Regions from separate parts of the Leisingera thetidis genome, predicted to be linked through region 1. Evidence: riboswitches for the same ligand, from Rfam matches in the RefSeq annotation. Region 1 holds a riboswitch; each other region holds the start of a gene.

Region 1 (4,185 bases):
CATTGCTCTCAGCCGGGAAATCAGCATCGATCCGAATGAAATCGAAGACGCGCTGTGGGTCAGCCGGGAGGAGATGATGACCGTCTTCGGAGGCGGCCACCCGGTGATGAAACCCTCGCGCGAGGGGGCAATTGCCCATTTTCTGCTCAAGAACTGGCTTGCGGACACGCTGGACTAGAGCGCATATTGCCGCAAAAGGCGTGGCAGCCAGGCGGCGCAACTGAGGCAGGCGAGCATGGAATTTCTAAGCAAAGAAGATATCGAAGCCCCGATTGCCGGTGTGTTCGGCGCGATCAGCGATTTCGAGCTGCTGGAGCGCTCCGCCTTGCGGCGCGGCATCGAGCTGCAGCGCATCGGCGATCCTGCCAGTCCGGAAAAAGGCCTGGCGTGGGACCTGGCCTTCAGCTTCCGCGGCAAGCAGCGCGACATCCGGCTGGCGCTGGCATCTTACACGCCGGTCACCGGAATGATCCTGACCGGCGGCGGCAGCGGCATCGACGGCCGGATGGAGGTTGAATTGCTGGCGCTGTCGCCGCAACGGACCCGCATGTCGGTGCAGCTGACACTGTCGCCCACGACCCTGACCGGCCGCCTGCTGGTGCAATCGCTGAAACTGGCGCGCAGCAACCTTACCCGCCGGTTCAAGCTGCGGCTGGCGGAATATGCCAAGATCACCGAGGAACGGCTGAACCGCACCGCCTGACCGGCTGCGCATCAGATCTGCGGAATCAGACCGGGCCACAGGCTGGCATTGGCCGGGGCAAAGGCGCCGAGATGGCCAATCGCCTGCAGGCCCGACCGGTTCGGCACCAGCACCGTACGCCGCTGCGGCACCCCGCCGAAAACCTCGCCCAGGCGCCACACGGCAGGTGGCGGCACAACGTCATCATCCGCGATCGCAAACAGATCCACCGGAATGCCGCTTTCGGCCCAGCGGGGGCGCGGCAGGCTGCGGCCGGTGTCCGGCAGGTAGCTGCCCCGGGTGGTGCACCAGCGCCGCCATTGCCAGTAGACCCCGGCGGGCAAATCGGCCCCGAACCCCACCGCGCGCCCGGGCAGATAGCCCAGGGCACCGGCCGCCAGCGGCACATGGCCGAACCAGAAAGCCAGCGCCAGCGCTCGGTAGGGCCAGGGATGATCGTGGTGATGCACCAAGCCGCCCGCAACCACGATCATGCGGGCGACGTCCTCAAGACCATCCTGCAGGGGCATCAGCATCGCCCCCAGCGAATGGCCGATCACCCACAACGGCACGCCCGCGCAGTGCCGCCGCATCTCGGCCCGGGCGGCCGGCTGATCCACCAGCGCCCACTCGGCCATTGTAACCTTGGAGCGGCGCGGATGGCCCTGCGCCGAGTCTCCGAAATCCCGGTAGTCATAGGTCAGGCAGGCGATCTGCCGCTCTGCCGCCAGCCAGCGCGCGAAATGCCGGTAAAAGCGCTGCGGCACCCCGGTTGCGCCGTTCAGCACCACCGCCGCCTTTGCCGTCCCGGCCGGCTGGTACAGCCGCCCGGCCAGCTCCCCGTCCCCGGAGGCAAAGCGCAGCTCCTGCTCCCGGATACCGGCGGTATGTTCTGCGTGTCTGTCCAGCATGGCGGCCTCCTAGACCAATCGGTCTAATCCCTGACTGGACCATTTGGTCCAATGCTGTCAAGCTGCCGCCATGACTGACGTGACGACAGCCAGCCCGCATCAGGACAGCCTGCCTCCGACCCGGGACCGGCTGATCCGCGCCGCGGCCCGCCTGTTCCGCGACAAGGGCTATACCGGCACCGGCCTGGCAGAGCTGCTGGCCGCTGCCGCGGCGCCGAAGGGCTCGCTTTACCACCATTTCCCGAATGGCAAATCCGACCTCGCGCTGGCCGCGGCGGCTTGGGCCTCGGATCAGATGCTGGAGCTGATCGACGCCGCCTTCAACCCGGCCCCTAGCTTTCCCGAAGGCGCCAAGACGGTCTGCTACAAACTGGCCAAGCTGTTCGACAAGCAAGGCAGATGGAGCGGCTGCCCGGTCTCTGCCACCCTGTTCGCAGGACCCGAAAACGAGGCCTTTCACCGGCACGCCGCGGAGCTGTTCGAGGGCTGGATCGCGGCCACTGCCCGCCATGCCGAGCGCCTGGGCCTGCCGCAGGACGCGGCCCGCGCCGCCGCCGAAAACTTCTATGTCCTGCTGCAGGGCGGCTGGCAGCTGGCGCGGGTGCGGCGCGACTCGGATGTGATCCGGGGGCTGCACCGGCAGATGCACGCACCAATGCAGTTGCAGAAAAACGATTGACGACTCGGGGCGCCAGCCGCTACCGCTGGTGGCGATGGTTCCCGCGCCACAGAATCTTGTGTCCGGGATGAAAAGGGAACACGGTGCGGCCTGCACGCAAGCAGGCCAATTCCGCGGCTGCCCCCGCAACTGTAAGCGGCGAGCGACCCCGATAGAGCCACTGGCCCGCAAAAAGGCCGGGAAGGATCGGGAAAGCGACGACCCGCAAGTCAGGAGACCTGCCATCGGAAGTGAAACTCGAAACCGGGCGGGGTGTCCGGACAGGGTCTGATGGCTGCGGCGGAGGCTTTCCGTCATTCATCCGGTCTCTTGTCCGCCAGACCCCCGCGCCACGCGCGGAGGGCGCAGATATGATTTGGACGGACCAGACGCATTTCTATGCGGCAACGGATTGCAAGTATTTGGGGCGCCCCTGCCCTGCGGCGGAACGGATGATCGCCAAGCTGGCCGAGGCGATGACCAGGGCCAAACCGCTGACCCAGGAGGATTTCGAGATCACCGGCACCACCGCGCTGGACGGCTGCCCGCGCACCTGCCCGGCGCAGTTTGCCGCCAGCCATGACCGGATCCGGCTGTATTGCGGCGTGGGTGGAGAGGCCCCGCGCGAAGGGCTGGACCGCTTTGCCGATGCCATCCTCAGCCGCGGCGGCACCGGCTTTGCGGCCTCGAAACTGGACGCCCGCCCCTGCGCGCTGATGGAGGCGCTGCCGAAAACCGCCGAAGCGCGGCAGGCGGAACAGATGATGGCGCTGTGAAACCGAAATCACGCAAGCTCTGAGAGCCGGGCGATTGCGTTCCTGGCTTGCGTGGCGGCCCGGCCTGCCTACTGCGCCGCACAGGCCCACTGCAATTGCCCGTCAGTCTCCACTGCGCAGGGCCGCACCGTCCGCAGCCGCGCCAGCGCTTGCGCCGGATCCTCGCCGCATTCGATCATCAGCCGCAGCACCGCCATGCCCGACCGCCCGCAGCCGCCACGGCAATGCACCAGCACCCGGCCGCCGCCGCCCAGCGCCTGCCGTGCCGACTGGCTGGCGGCGGGCCATTTCGCCGCCACCGCGGGCGGCGGCACCTGGAAATCCGGCACCGGCAGATGCAGCCAGCGGCAGGCCATGCTTTGAATATCGATCCCCAGCCGCGGCACCCCCGCGGCGTCATGCTCCTCGGCCGTGGTCATCGAGAGCACCAGCCCCGGTTTCCACTGATAGATCTGGATCAGGTCGCCCCGGTAATCGCCCGCCCCGCCGGGCAGCCGGCACAGCGCCAGAATGCCGCCGCCGGCCGACAGCGCATGGATGATCAGGCCAGCCTGCGCCGCGCCGTCCTGCGCGGCAGGCTTCGAGGTTTCGTCAGTTCGCATACCGCCTCCTCAGCCGCTGCGTTCCTGCATGCCCCCGCATCTCCCCGTCTGCGCAGACTAGCTTCTAACCGCGCAATCCCAAAGCCCTTTTGCGGCCTCAGGATTGCCGCCTTCTGCGGTGGACGAATGCGGCGCGCTTCAATACCCTGCGCGGAACGCGGGCGCTCCGCATCCCGAATCCGGCACGAGACATCATGAACGACATCCCCAGCGGCACACCCGGCGGCACCGGCCCCTCCAAATACCAGGTTCTGGCCCGCAAGTACCGGCCCGAGACCTTTGCCGATCTGGTCGGCCAGGACGCCATGGTGCGGACGCTGAAAAATGCCTTTGCCGCCGACCGCATCGCGCAGGCCTTCATCATGACCGGCATCCGCGGCACCGGCAAGACCACCACCGCGCGGATTATTGCCAAGGGCATGAACTGCGTCGGCGCCGATGGCCAGGGCGGCCCGACCACCGATCCTTGCGGCCAGTGCGAGCATTGCGTGGCGATCATGGAGGGCCGCCATGTCGACGTGATGGAAATGGACGCAGCCTCGCGCACCGGCGTGAA
Region 2 (4,185 bases), 620 kb from region 1:
CGCAGAGGAGCGCGGCCACCAGCTCGACATCATCGACACGCTGCGCTGCTACATGAACATCGCAACCCGGCGGCCCGAGATCTATTACAACGGTGAGAAACTGACAGGCTATAACGCCGTGATCCCGCGGATCGGGGCATCGGTCACCTTCTACGGCACCGCGGTGCTGCGCCAGTTCGAAATGATGGGGGTCTACCCGCTGAATGAAAGCGTCGCCATCGGGCGGTCGCGGGACAAGCTGCGCTCGATGCAGCTGTTGTCCCGCGATGGCGTCGGGCTGCCGGTCACCACCTTCGCGCACGACCCCAAGCAGACCGAAGAGGTGCTCAAACTCGCCGGCGGCGCGCCGATTGTGATCAAGCTGCTGGAAGGCACGCAGGGCATCGGCGTGGTGCTGGCCGATACCGACCGTTCGGCAAAATCGGTGGTCGAGGCGTTCCGCGGCGCCGGGGTCAACATCCTGCTGCAGGAATTCATCAAGGAATCCGGCGGCACCGATATCCGGGCGATTGTCATCGGCGGCAAGGTGGTTGCCGCGATGAAGCGCACCGGGGCCGAAGGCGATTTCCGCTCCAACCTGCACCGCGGCGGGTCGGCCCAGATTGTCAAGCTGACGCCGGAGGAGCGCGCCACCGCCGTCCGCGCGGCCAAGACCATGGGGCTGAACGCCTGCGGCGTCGACATGCTGCGGGCCAATCACGGCGCGGTGGTCATGGAGGTCAACTCGTCCCCCGGCCTGGAAGGGGTGGAAAACGCCACCGGCCTGGATATCGCCGGCAAGATGATCGAATTCCTGGAAAAACATGCCAAGACCGGGGCCACCAAAACCAAGGGCAAAGGGTAACGGCATGAAGGCGCGTCCGCCCTTCACCATCGGCCACGCCGAGGTGGCGCCGGGATCCCGGCTTACCGTCGACCTTCCGGTCAGTGTCCTGTCCGATCACACGCCGGTCACCATGTCGGCGCATGTCGTGCATGGCCGTCGGGACGGGCCGGTGATTTTTGTCAGCGGCGGCGTGCATGGCAACGAAGTGATCGGTGTGGAAATCGTGCGCCGGCTGCTGCGGACGCCGAACCTGGCGGTGCTCAAGGGCACTCTGATCGCGGTGCCGATTGTCAACGCCTTCGGCTTCATCAGCAGGTCCCGCTATCTGCCTGACAGGCGGGATCTCAACCGGGTGTTTCCCGGCAGCGAGCATGGATCGCTGGCGTCGCGTCTGGCGCATTTGTTTATGACCGAAATTGTCGCCCGGTCGGATCTCGGGATCGATTTGCACTCGGCGGCGATCCATCGGACGAACTTTCCGCAGATCCGCATCCCGCCCGGCAACCCGCGCGCCCGGGACCTCGCCGGAGTCTTCGGCCCGCCCATCGTGATGCGGTCCGCTCTTCGCGAAGGTTCCCTGCGCAGCGCGGCCATGGAGATGGGCAAGGATGTCCTTCTGTATGAGGCGGGCGAGGGGCTGCGCTTTGACGAGTTGTCGGTCAGGGCCGGGCTGGCCGGCATCCTGCGGGTAATGCGGCACATGGGGATGCTGCCGGCCAAAGGCATTTCCAAACCCAAGACACCGCCGCAGTTCTGTTCTTCCAGCAAATGGCTGCGGGCGCCAATGGGCGGCCTCCTCAGAGTGTACAAAGCCGATGGCGGGCTGGTCCGGCAGGGGGAGCTGATGGGATCCGTTTCCGACCCCTTTGGGGAGGAGGACCAGGAAATCCTGGCGCCTTTCGACGGGCTTATAGTCGGCCGCGCGATGATGCCGGTGGTGAACGAGGGGGACGCCGTGTTCAATCTGGGCAGCATCCGTTCCTTTGAGAGGGCCGGGGACACGGTAGAGGACCTCAGCACGCAGCTGGAGGATGATCCGATGTTTGATGAAGATGAGATCATCTGAGGAAAATCAATATTTCTCCGGCGCAGAACTGCGCCCCGGACGGCAGCCGCGGCGGCTATGCAGCACCGGCATTTGACGCGGCGGCTCCAGCTGCGCCCGGGCGGCGTCCTTGCCGCGGCGCAGATGCGCTGTTTGCGGAGATTTCCCGGAGCAGCATAACTTTTTCTTGCCGCAGCGGAATTGATGCGCTACCCGCGCTCTACCGGTCCCGCAAGGGCTAAGAGGGAATCCGCGGTGCTTTCGGGCGCCAAACGGAACTGCCCCCGCAACTGTAGGCGGCGAGAGCTGTCCCATCGTGTCACTGGCCCGCAACGGTCTGGGAAGACGGGACAGACAGTGACCCGCCAGTCAGGAGACCTGCCGGCAAAACCGAAACACACCGGGCGGGGTTGTCCGGGGAGGTTGCCGATGAAAACGTGCCACCGCTGCCGGACCCGGCTCGGCTGCACAGGCGGAAGGCCCCGGTTGTCCGCCTCGCCTCACCGGTCAATGCCCTTTCACCCGTTCTCCGGTCATTGACACATGGAGATCGAAAGTCATGTTCCTGCGTTCCGGCCTGATCGGCCTGTCCTTCACTCTCGCGGCCCAGGCTGCGGCTGCCGGCGAAAGCTTTCCGCTGACCATCGAAAACTGCGGCCAGTCCGTCACCTTCGAGGCGCCTGCGGCGTCCTCCGTGACGGTTGGCCAGGCTGCCACAGAAGTGCTCTATGCGCTGGGGCTGGGCGACAAGGTGCTGGGCACCTCGGTCTGGTTCAACGACGTGCTGCCGGAATATGCAGACGTGAACGCCAAGGTCGAACGGCTGGCCGACAACGACCCGAGCTTTGAAAGCGTGGTGGCCAAGCGCCCCGGCCTGGTGGCGGCGCAATACGAATGGCACGTCGGACCCGAAGGCATCGTTGCCAAGCGCGAGCAGTTCCATGACCTCGGCATCCCGACCTATGTGATGCCCGCCGATTGCGTCGGCAAGGACAACACCACCGGCGGCGACGGCACCCGCACGCAGATGTTCACCACCGGCAGCCTCTATCAGGGCATCGAGGAACTGGCAGCGATCTTCGGCGAAGCGGAAAAGGGCGCCGAACTGGTGGCCGGCTACAAGGCGCGCGAAGCCGCGGCTGTTGCCAAGGCGCAGGAGGTTGCGCTGGAGGATGCCTCTGCCGTGTTCTGGTTTTCGTCGCCCGAACTGGAGAGTGACCCGTTTGTGGCCGGCCAAAAAGGCGCGCCCGGCTACATGATGCAGCAGCTGGGCCTGCGCAATGTGATCGAAACGGACGAGGAATGGCCCACCGTCGGCTGGGAAACCATCGCCAGGGCCAACCCGACGGTGATCGTGATTGCCCGCATGGACCGCCGCCGCTTTGCCGCAGATGACCACGAGAAAAAGCTGGAGTTCCTGCGCACCGACCCGGTCGCCAGCCAGATGGATGCTGTGAAGAACGGCCGCATCGTGGTGATGGACGCCCAGGCGATGGATGCCACCATTCGGGCGATTCCGGCGCTGGAGGATCTGGCCGCTGAACTCAGCGCGATCGGCGCCGGCGAATGAGCGCGGCCGCCGCAGTTGCATGGCAGGGCGTCAGGGGCGTCTGTCTGGCCCTGCCGGTGTTGGCTGCGGCGGTTCTGGCGGGCGCAATGATCGGGGAAACCGCGCTTGCGCCTGACCTTGTCCTGTCGGTTCTGGCCAACAAACTGGCCGGAGCGGGGCTGCCGGTGGACCCGGTGGACCAGGGCATCATCTGGAGCTACCGGCTGCCGCGGGCACTGGTGGCGGGGGCCTGCGGTGCGGCGCTGGCGGTGACCGGGGTGGTGCTGCAGGCCCTGCTGCGCAATGCGCTGGCCGATCCTTACATTCTTGGAATTTCGGCCGGCGCCTCCACCGGGGCGGTGGCTGTCACCATTGCCGGGCTTGGCGGCGGGGCTCTGTCGCTGTCTTTTGGCGCCTTCAACGGGGCGCTGCTGGCCTTCGGCTTTGTCGCTTTGCTGGCGCGCGCCGCCGGGGCAGGGGGCAGCCGGGCGGCGGCGGCGCAGATCGTGCTGGCGGGCATCGCCGGCTCGCAGCTGTTCAACGCGCTGACCGCCTTCATCATCGCCAAGTCCGCCAATGCCGATCAGGCCCGCGGCATCATGTTCTGGCTGATGGGCAACCTCAGCGGCGTGCGCTGGCCGGACGTGTGGCTGGCGGTGCCGCTGGCGCTGGCGGGCTGGGTGATCTGCCGGTTCCATGCGCGGGCGCTGGATGCCTTCACCTTCGGCACCGATTCCGCCGCGGCGCTGGGCATCCCGGTGCGGC
Region 3 (4,185 bases), 2.0 Mb from region 1:
CCCTCGACGCGGTCGACTGCAGCCTTGATGCGGTCCGCATCGGCGCGGTGGGCGAAGCGGGAGTATTGCAGGTCCGGGTCTTTCCTGCCCGGCGATTTGAAGCTGACGACGCCTGCAAAGATGCGGCCGTCGACCTCGGGCAGAACCACATGCATGGCCAGATCAGCCGGAGAGAGGCCGCGGCCGGCCTCGGCCCAGTCCTTCTTGCGGGCGGTGGAGAGGGCGATCTGAAAGACCGGACAGCCGGTGGCGGAGAGCGGCGAGGTGCTGCCGTCGGTGCCCTGCGCTGAAAACGCGGTGGCGTTGACGATGGCGGCCGGGGCCAGTTCCGGGAGCTTTGCGCGCAGCCAGTCTGCGGCGGCGGGCGTCTTGAGACTGGCGGCAAAAACGCCGTAAGCCGCGTAGCCGCGGCCCCGCAGTTCCGCGATCAGGGCATCGACCGGGGCGGTATCGGCAGCTGTGAGGTAGGAGCGGTAGAAACTCACCAGCACCAGCGGTTTGTCCTGTGCGGACAGGTCTGCCAGAACGCCCTTGGATGGGTCGTAGAAGCCATGCTCGGGCATGGACTTGAGGCCAAGCACCGGGCCTGCGTAAAGGCCGGCTGCCAGCGACAGCTGCGCCAGTGCAGCCTGCGCCGCAACCGCACCGCCTGCATCGCAGAGCGCCTGCAGCCGGCGCAGGGTGGAAACGGGCAGGGTGGACAGCTCATCAAGCCGCGCGTCCTCGCGCCCGTCGGCGGGGAGGATGGCCAGTGCAATGCCCTTGCGGCGGGCCAGATCCTGCAGGGTGGCCAGGCCGTAGGACCAATAGCTTTCACCGCCGATCAGGCGGACGAGGATGCCCTTGGCGCCCTCCAGCGTCTGTTCCGCGTAGACGTCGACCGACAGCGGGTGCTTCAGCGCCACCAGATTGGCGAGGCGCAGGGAGGGCAGCTTGCCGTCCGCGCGGTGCCAGCCCGCCGCGAAGGCGCCGAGGTCGCTGTCGGAGAAGGACAGCACCACAAGGTCCGCAGGCGTCTGCCCGAGGTCCTGCGGGGTGTCGGTCTCGTCAAGGCCGTGGCTTTCGCGGAAGACGACGTGCATGGGTCAGGCCCTTTCGGAAAGAAGAGCAGAGGGCAGCGCCCGGCCTCGGGAGGAAGCGAAGCGCCCTCCCGTCAAACCAAAGGTTTGCCCCTGGCAAAACGGGGAGGTCGGGCGCTGCCCGGCGTTGCCGCCGGGCGAAACGTTTGAAGTTTCGCTTTGGCGCATCTGCTTACGCCCCCAGCTCGGCGCGGATGGCCTGTTCGTCGATGTTGTCATGCTCGGCGATGACCACCAGGGCGGTCTTGCGCGGCTGCGCGCCCCAGGGCTGGTCGTACTGGGCGCGCAAACGCTCGCCCACGGCCTGAACCAGCATCCGCATCGGCTTTCCTTCCACCGCGACATAGCCTTTGACGCGCAGGATATTGCGTTCGCGGGCGAGTTTCACGATGGCATTCTGCAGCGCTTCCGGGTCGGAGACTTCGCCCAATTCGACAACGATGCTTTCAAAATCGTCATGCTCGTGGTCGTGGTGGCCGTCGTGGTGGCTGGGGCGGGCGTCGAGATCGTCCTCAGCCGCCGCGCCGAGGCCCAGGATGATGCGCGGGTCGATGACGCCTTCGCTCATCGGCAGGATCGGCAGCTTGCGCGGCGCCTCGGCTTCGATCACGGCGCGGGCCTTCTCGACGCCTTCGTCGCCGGCCAGGTCGGCCTTGGACAGCAGCACGATGTCGGCGCAGGAGATCTGGTCCTCGAATACCTCGCTGAGCGGGGTTTCGTGGTCGATGCTGTCATCCGCTTCGCGCTGGGCCTGCACGGCGTCGAGATCGGGGGCAAACTGGCCCTTGGCGACCGCTTCAGCGTCCGCCAGCGCGATCACGCCGTCGACGGTGATGCGGGAGCGGATCGCGGGCCAGTCAAAGGCCTTGAGCAGCGGCTTGGGCAGGGCCAGGCCGGAGGTTTCGATCACGATGTGATCGGGCTTTTCCGGCAGCGCCATCAATTGCTCGATGGTGGGGATGAAGTCATCCGCCACTGTGCAGCAGATGCAGCCGTTGGCCAGCTCCATGATGTTCTCCGCCGGGCAGTTGTCGTCGGCACAGGATTTAAGGATGTCGCCGTCGACTCCGGCAGTGCCGAACTCGTTCACCACCACCGCCAGGCGCTTGCCCTGGGGATTCTGCATCAGGTGGCGGATCAGCGTGGTTTTCCCTGCGCCAAGGAAGCCGGTGATGACGGTGACGGGGATCTTGTTGAGGTCGCTCATGATTACTCCTCGGAGAAGAACTTGGCCGGCGGGATGCGGGCAACGGATTGCTTGCGGAAGGTCTGCGGCCGCTCGCGCCAGGGCACGAGGCCGTCGGCGGTGGCGGCATAGGCTGCAGCGCCTTCCAGGATTTCGGGAACATGCTGGTCCGGGTCGAGGTCGCCGTAGACATAAGTCCAGCGCTCCGCGCCGCCGACCAGTGCAACGGCACAGCCGCGTTTGCAGGAGGACAGGCATTCAACACCGCGCAAGGCGACGCCTGCGGGCATTCCGGCCTCTTCCAGCGCGGCGTGCAGGACAGCGCCCGGACGGGCAGCCTCGGGATCGGCGCCGTCGCGGCGGCAGGTGAGGCATACGGTCAGCGTGACCGGTCCCGGGGTGCTGGCGGGGGTAACCGCCTGATCGTCAGCCATCGGCGCGTCTCCTGTCGCGGCAGGGCGTGCGGGATGGCCGAAAAGGGGCGGCAGCGTGCCAGCCCCTCAACCGGTCGCGGAACACCCCGCCCGCCCGTTGATCTCTCACACGCTGGCAGGTCTCCCGGCTTGCGGATGCCAAGGCCAGCGCCTTGCCGGCCATCCTGCCTTCCCGGGGTCTCTCCCAGTGGCATGGCGGCCTCATCCGGTCACGGTCGCGGGGGCGGCTGTGCTTGAGCACCCATCGGATATGGGGGCCTTCACATTCCCTCTTCGCCTGCATTTGCAGGAACCAGCGAAACCCCCTTGCGCTATCGTGCCCTTCTTTGTCAAGACATGGGGTCAAACAGCTGGAGAGCCCTTATGAGCGAAAAGCCCGAAACCGGCATTTCGGAAGCGGAAGCCGCCCGCCACGCGTCGAAGATGGCCAAGAAGAAAGCCGCCCGCGACCGGATGATGAAGACGAAGGAAGGCGAGAAGGGCCTGATCATCGTCCACACCGGGCCGGGCAAGGGGAAATCCTCGTCCGGGTTCGGCATGATCATGCGCTGCATCGCGCACGGGATGCCGTCCGCCGTGGTGCAGTTCATCAAGGGCGCCTGGCAGACCGGCGAGCGCACGCTGATCGAGGAGAACTTCAGCGATCTGTGCCAGTTCTATGCGATGGGCGAAGGCTTTACCTGGGAGACGCAGGACAAGGCGCGTGACATTGCCGCCGCCCAGAAAGGCTGGGAAAAGGCCAAGGAGATGATCCTGGACGAGCGCAACACCATGGTGCTGCTGGACGAGATCAACATCGCGCTGCGCTATGAGTATCTGGATCTCGAGGAGGTGCTGGAGTTCCTGGTGGAGCAGAAGCCGCCGATGACCCATGTGGTGCTGACCGGCCGCAACGCCAAGGAAGAGCTGATCGAGATCGCCGATCTGGTGACAGAGATGGGCCAGATCAAGCATCCGTTCCGCGCCGGAGTAAAGGCGCAGAAGGGCGTCGAGTTTTAAAGCTGAGGGCGAAGCCTGCCTGGGTAGGCGCAAAAGCGCCTGCCGGGGGCAGGCAGGCGCCGCCCGGCGGTGCCGCCGGGCAGCTCATCATTTATGCGGCGAGCTGTGCGGCCTTGCCTTGAATGTAGGCATCCACCGCTGCGCGCTGGGCCTCATCCAGTCGCAGGCCCAGCTTGGTGCGCCGCCACAGGTAGTCATCGCCCGCGCGCACCCATTCGCGGGCAATGGCCCAGTCAAGCTCCTGCGCGGTGATGGTCGCGCCAAAGTCCTGCCCCAGATCAGCGGCGGTTTTGGCATCGCCCAGCACCTCCCAGGCCTCGGTGCCATAGGCGCGGATCATCCGGCCCGCCCAATAGGGCGTCAGGAACGGGTAGTCCGCAGCCAGTCTGGTCTTCAACGTTTCCACATCCGCCACCGCGAAATCGCCGCCGGGCAGGGCGACGCCTGCGGTCCAGTCGCCGGGCAGCTGCGGGAATACCTCGCCAAT
Region 4 (4,185 bases), 2.0 Mb from region 1:
CTGGTCTGGCTGCCCGGCGGCTACCCGGAGCTGCACGGCGGCACCCTGGCGGCGGCGGAAACCTTCCGCAGGGGCCTGCGCAGACATGCGGAAACCAAACCGGTGCATGGCGAATGCGGCGGCTACATGGCCCTGGGCGAGGCGCTGATCGACAAGGACGGCAACCGCCACCGGATGCTCGGGCTGCTGGGCCTTGTGACCTCTTACGAGAAGCGCAAGTTCCACCTCGGCTACCGCCGCGCGGTGCTGCAGGCCGGTATGCCCGGTTTCGCTGCGGGCACCGCCCTGCGCGGGCATGAGTTCCATTATTCCACCATCCTCGAAGAACCCGACGCACCGCTGGCCAATGTCATGGATGCCGACGGCGGCCCGGTGCCCGAGACCGGCTCCATCAAAGGCAATGTCACCGGCACCTTCTTCCACCTGATCACCGGAGAGCGCGCATGAGCGGTTTCGTCAGCTTTGTCTCTTCCGGCCCCGGCGACCCGGAACTCTTGACCGTCAAGGCGGTCAAGCGGCTGGAGGCGGCGGATGCGATCCTTTTCGATGATCTGTCCTCCGGCCCGATCCTGAGCCACGCCCGCGCCGATGCGGATCTGGTCGGCGTCGGCAAGCGCGCCGGGCGCCCCTCGCCCAAGCAGGACCACGTGAGCCAGCTGCTGGTCGATTACGCGTCTTCCGGCCTCAGCGTGGTGCGGCTGAAATCCGGCGATTCCGGCGTTTTCGGCCGTCTGGAGGAAGAAATCACTGCCCTGCGCGAAGCCGGCATCGGGTTTGAAATCGTGCCGGGCGTCACCGCGGCCTCGGCAGCAGCGGCGGCGGCCAACATCCCGCTCACCCGGCGCCAGACGGCGCGGCGGCTGCAGTTCATCACCGGCCATGACGTGACCGGCGGGCTGCCGGACGACCTCAACATGGCGGCGCTGGCGGACGGCGAGGCCACCACCGTGGTCTACATGGGCAAACGCACCTTTGCCGACCTGTCGGAAAAGCTGATGGAGGCCGGCCTGCCTGAAACCACCCCCGCGCTGGTGGCGCTCGGCGTCTCGACACCCGAACAATCGCTGCACCGGCACACCGTCGGCGAGCTGCCCGCCCTGCTGCGGCAGATGGAGACCACGGCGCCTGTGCTCATCCTCTACGGGCCGCTGGCCGAGCCGGAATGAGCCTGCCCACCCTCACCCTCACCCTCTGCCGCACCTGCCGCGGCGCCGACCCTGCCCTGCCCGGGCAGGTTTCGGCGGCGCTGGAGGCGGCAGGGGTGGACGCCCGGCTGCAACAGGCGGACTGCATGTCCGGCTGCACCCGGCCGCAGACGCTGGCGGTGCGCCAAACCGGCAAGACCGCCTATCTGTTCGGGGAGATCAGCGCCGCGGACCTGCCGGACCTGCTGACCTTCCTGCAGATGTATCACGAAAGCCCGGACGGCAATTTCGCCGATGCCCGTCCCCTGGGGGGGCTGCGGTTCAAGGCGATCGCCCGGATACCGGCCGGTCTGTCCTGATCCGCCAGCAGCGGGATTTCCCGCCGGTCATGACGCGGAAGGACCGGAACTTGGCGGTTTCTTCCTTGACCGGACGCTCCCGCGCGGGGCACAACACTCCGATATGGTGTCTGATAGTGCCTAAGCACTGGGACTGAAACGGGAATGAGGACGGTGGACCAAATCGCGGCACCGAAGCCTCAACCGCCCCCGCGACTGTGAGCGGCGAGCGGCCTTCCACTATCCACTGGCGCGCAAGACGCCGGGAAGGAGGAAGGCAGCAGCGACCCGCGAGTCAGGAGACCGGCCGTATGGGAACGCAAACTTACGCCGTCGGGTGTGACGGCAAGGAGGACGACAATGACGACCAAGACGCTTAAGGCTTCTGCCGCCGGCACCACTGTAATTCCGGCGCTGTTTGCCGTGGTTCTGGGCCTGGGGATCATCACGCTGACCGGCCATGTGCAGGCATCCGCCCTGCATGACGCCGCTCATGACGTGCGCCACGCAACCGGCTTCCCCTGCCACTAAGGCCATGTTCAGTCGCATTCTGACCAGCGGCCTGTTCGCTGGCGCTGCAGCAGGGCTGATTACCGCCCTGCTGCAGCTGTATTTCGTGCAGCCCGTGCTGCTCCACGCCGAACTCTACGAGGGCGGCGAGCTGGTGCATTTCGGCGCTGCCCCCGTAACTGCCCACCCCGATCTGCCCGGCCTGTTCGCCGAGCCCATGCGCGACGGTCTCAGCATCATCTTCACCATGCTGACCTATACCGGGTATGCGCTGGTGATGGCGGCGCTGATGTCCGTGGCCGAGCGCCAGGGGCATGTGATCAATGCCCGCACAGGCCTTCTGTGGGGATTGGCGGGGTTCATCACCTTCCACTTCGCGCCCGGCCTGTCGCTGGCGCCGGAAGTGCCGGGTGTCGCGGCCGCAGACGTCGGCGTGCGCCAGGTCTGGTGGACCGTCACCGTCGCAGCGGCCGGTGTTGCCATGTGGCTGATTGCCTTTGGCGGCAATCTGGTCAGCTACCTGGTCGCGGCGCTCCTGCTGATGGCCCCGCATATCGTCGGCGCACCTGAGCCGGAAACGTTCTCGGGCCCGGTTCCGACCGAGATCGGCGCGCTGTTTGCCGCCCGTGCATTCGGCATCGGCATGGCCGCCTGGGTGCTGCTGGGCAGCTTTGCCGGCTACTTCTGGCAGGCCGAAGGCAAGCGCGAAGCCGCGGCAGCCTGATCCCGCTCCGCATTGCTCCCCGCCGGCTCTGTCCGGCGGGGGTTTTCTTTTCCGAGGATGACAAGATGTCCCGCTCTCTCGCTCTCTTCGCGATCGGCCTGATCTTTGGCGGCGGCGCCGGTTTTGTGATTGCCGCCGGCAATGGCGTCACCTTTGACGGCCACGACCACGGCGACCCGGCCCATCACGGCGGCACTCATGCCGAGGCCATGGCCCATGATCACTCCACTGCTGTCGACCTGCCCGCGGGCAGCGATGCGCCCAGCGTTGCGATTCAGCTGATCAAGGATCCGATGGCCGGCTGGAACCTGCAAGTGCTGCCGCAGAACTTCCGGTTTGCCCCCGAAAACGCCTCCGCCGCGGATGTGCCGGGCGAAGGCCATGCGCATATCTATGTGAACGGTGAAAAACTCGCCCGGCTTTATGCCGGCTGGATGCATATCCCATCGCTGCCCGAAGGGGCCGAGGTGAAGGTCTCGCTCAACACCAACAGCCACAGCCCGCTGATGGTCGCGGGCGAACCGGTCGAAGCCAAGACCACCGCTCCCGCGGACGGCGGAGGCTCCTGACCGCAACTGCACACTTGCAAGACCCTCAGCGCGGCCCCATAGGGGGCCGTGTTTTCACGTGAAAGGCCCCGTCATGATTGAGCTTTCCCTGATCGGCATCGGCACCGGCAACCCGCAGCACATGACACTGCAGGCGATCGACGCGCTGAACGCGCAGGATTTGATCCTGATCCCCAACAAGGGCGCGGGCAAGGACGACCTGGCGGGCCTCAGGCGCGCGATCTGCGACCGGACGATCAAGGGCGATGGCCCGAAGATCGTCGAATTCGCCCTGCCGGTGCGGGATGAGGCCACCAAAAGCTACCGCCAGCGGGTCGACGACTGGCACGACGCCATCGCGGAGATCTGGTGGCAGAACATCACCGCACACCTGCCCGCGGGCGGCAAGGCCGGGTTCCTGGTCTGGGGCGATCCCTCGCTCTACGACAGCACCATGCGGATCGCCGAGCGGCTGAAGAAACTGGCGGAGATCAAGCTGACGGTCATTCCCGGCATCACCTCGATTCAGGCGCTGACCGCGGCGCATGCGATCCCGGTCAATGAAATCGGCGCGCCGTTCACCATCACCACAGGACGGCGCCTGCGTGAAGACGGCTGGCCGGACAGTGCCGATACGCTGGTGATCATGCTGGACGGGGAATGCTCGTTTCAGTCCATCGATCCGGCTGGGGTAGAGATCTTCTGGACCGCCTATGCCGGCATGGAAAACCAGATTTCCGTTGCGGGACCGCTGTCCGAGGCCGCCGAGCAGATCATCGAAGCCCGGGCCAAGGCGCGGGCCGCGCATGGCTGGATCATGGATATCTACCTGCTGCGCAAGGGCGGAAACGCGGGCCATCCAGCAGACGGCGGTTCTGAGGCCGGCTGAGTGAGTGGCGGGGAGACAGGGATTCGAACCC

Evidence for each region. Region 1 has a riboswitch for cobalamin ahead of OKQ63_RS16280 (hypothetical protein). Riboswitches for the same ligand answer to the same signal wherever they lie in the genome.
Region 2: it holds a riboswitch for cobalamin, as region 1 does, so the genes downstream of both, OKQ63_RS13200 (ABC transporter substrate-binding protein) here and OKQ63_RS16280 (hypothetical protein) in region 1, are expected to answer to the same signal.
Region 3: it holds a riboswitch for cobalamin, as region 1 does, so the genes downstream of both, OKQ63_RS04795 (DUF1636 domain-containing protein) here and OKQ63_RS16280 (hypothetical protein) in region 1, are expected to answer to the same signal.
Region 4: it holds a riboswitch for cobalamin, as region 1 does, so the genes downstream of both, OKQ63_RS04725 (CbtB domain-containing protein) here and OKQ63_RS16280 (hypothetical protein) in region 1, are expected to answer to the same signal.

What each region holds. Positions count from the first base shown of each region.
Region 1 is NZ_CP109787.1:3,372,620-3,376,804, forward strand. It holds gene nudC (NAD(+) diphosphatase) at 1-178, shown strand, start outside; gene OKQ63_RS16265 (SRPBCC family protein) at 236-703, shown strand; gene OKQ63_RS16270 (alpha/beta hydrolase family protein) at 715-1,593, opposite strand; gene OKQ63_RS16275 (TetR/AcrR family transcriptional regulator) at 1,664-2,272, shown strand; cobalamin riboswitch at 2,291-2,512, shown strand; gene OKQ63_RS16280 (hypothetical protein) at 2,623-3,027, shown strand; gene OKQ63_RS16285 (protein-tyrosine phosphatase family protein) at 3,096-3,629, opposite strand; gene OKQ63_RS16290 (DNA polymerase III subunit gamma/tau) at 3,824-4,185, shown strand, end outside.
Region 2 is NZ_CP109787.1:2,752,960-2,757,144, reverse strand. It holds gene rimK (30S ribosomal protein S6--L-glutamate ligase) at 1-844, shown strand, start outside; gene OKQ63_RS13205 (succinylglutamate desuccinylase/aspartoacylase family protein) at 849-1,892, shown strand; cobalamin riboswitch at 2,080-2,271, shown strand; gene OKQ63_RS13200 (ABC transporter substrate-binding protein) at 2,431-3,441, shown strand; gene OKQ63_RS13195 (FecCD family ABC transporter permease) at 3,438-4,185, shown strand, end outside.
Region 3 is NZ_CP109787.1:1,015,454-1,019,638, forward strand. It holds gene cobN (cobaltochelatase subunit CobN) at 1-1,082, opposite strand, end outside; gene cobW (cobalamin biosynthesis protein CobW) at 1,252-2,286, opposite strand; gene OKQ63_RS04795 (DUF1636 domain-containing protein) at 2,289-2,699, opposite strand; cobalamin riboswitch at 2,797-3,011, opposite strand; gene cobO (cob(I)yrinic acid a,c-diamide adenosyltransferase) at 3,063-3,698, shown strand; gene glpD (glycerol-3-phosphate dehydrogenase) at 3,790-4,185, opposite strand, start outside.
Region 4 is NZ_CP109787.1:1,001,856-1,006,040, reverse strand. It holds gene OKQ63_RS04740 (cobyrinic acid a,c-diamide synthase CobB) at 1-447, shown strand, start outside; gene cobA (uroporphyrinogen-III C-methyltransferase) at 444-1,166, shown strand; gene OKQ63_RS04730 (DUF1636 domain-containing protein) at 1,163-1,504, shown strand; cobalamin riboswitch at 1,592-1,809, shown strand; gene OKQ63_RS04725 (CbtB domain-containing protein) at 1,844-2,014, shown strand; gene OKQ63_RS04720 (CbtA family protein) at 2,019-2,717, shown strand; gene OKQ63_RS04715 (hypothetical protein) at 2,783-3,286, shown strand; gene cobF (precorrin-6A synthase (deacetylating)) at 3,360-4,154, shown strand; tRNA gene OKQ63_RS04705 (tRNA-Ser) at 4,160-4,185, opposite strand, start outside.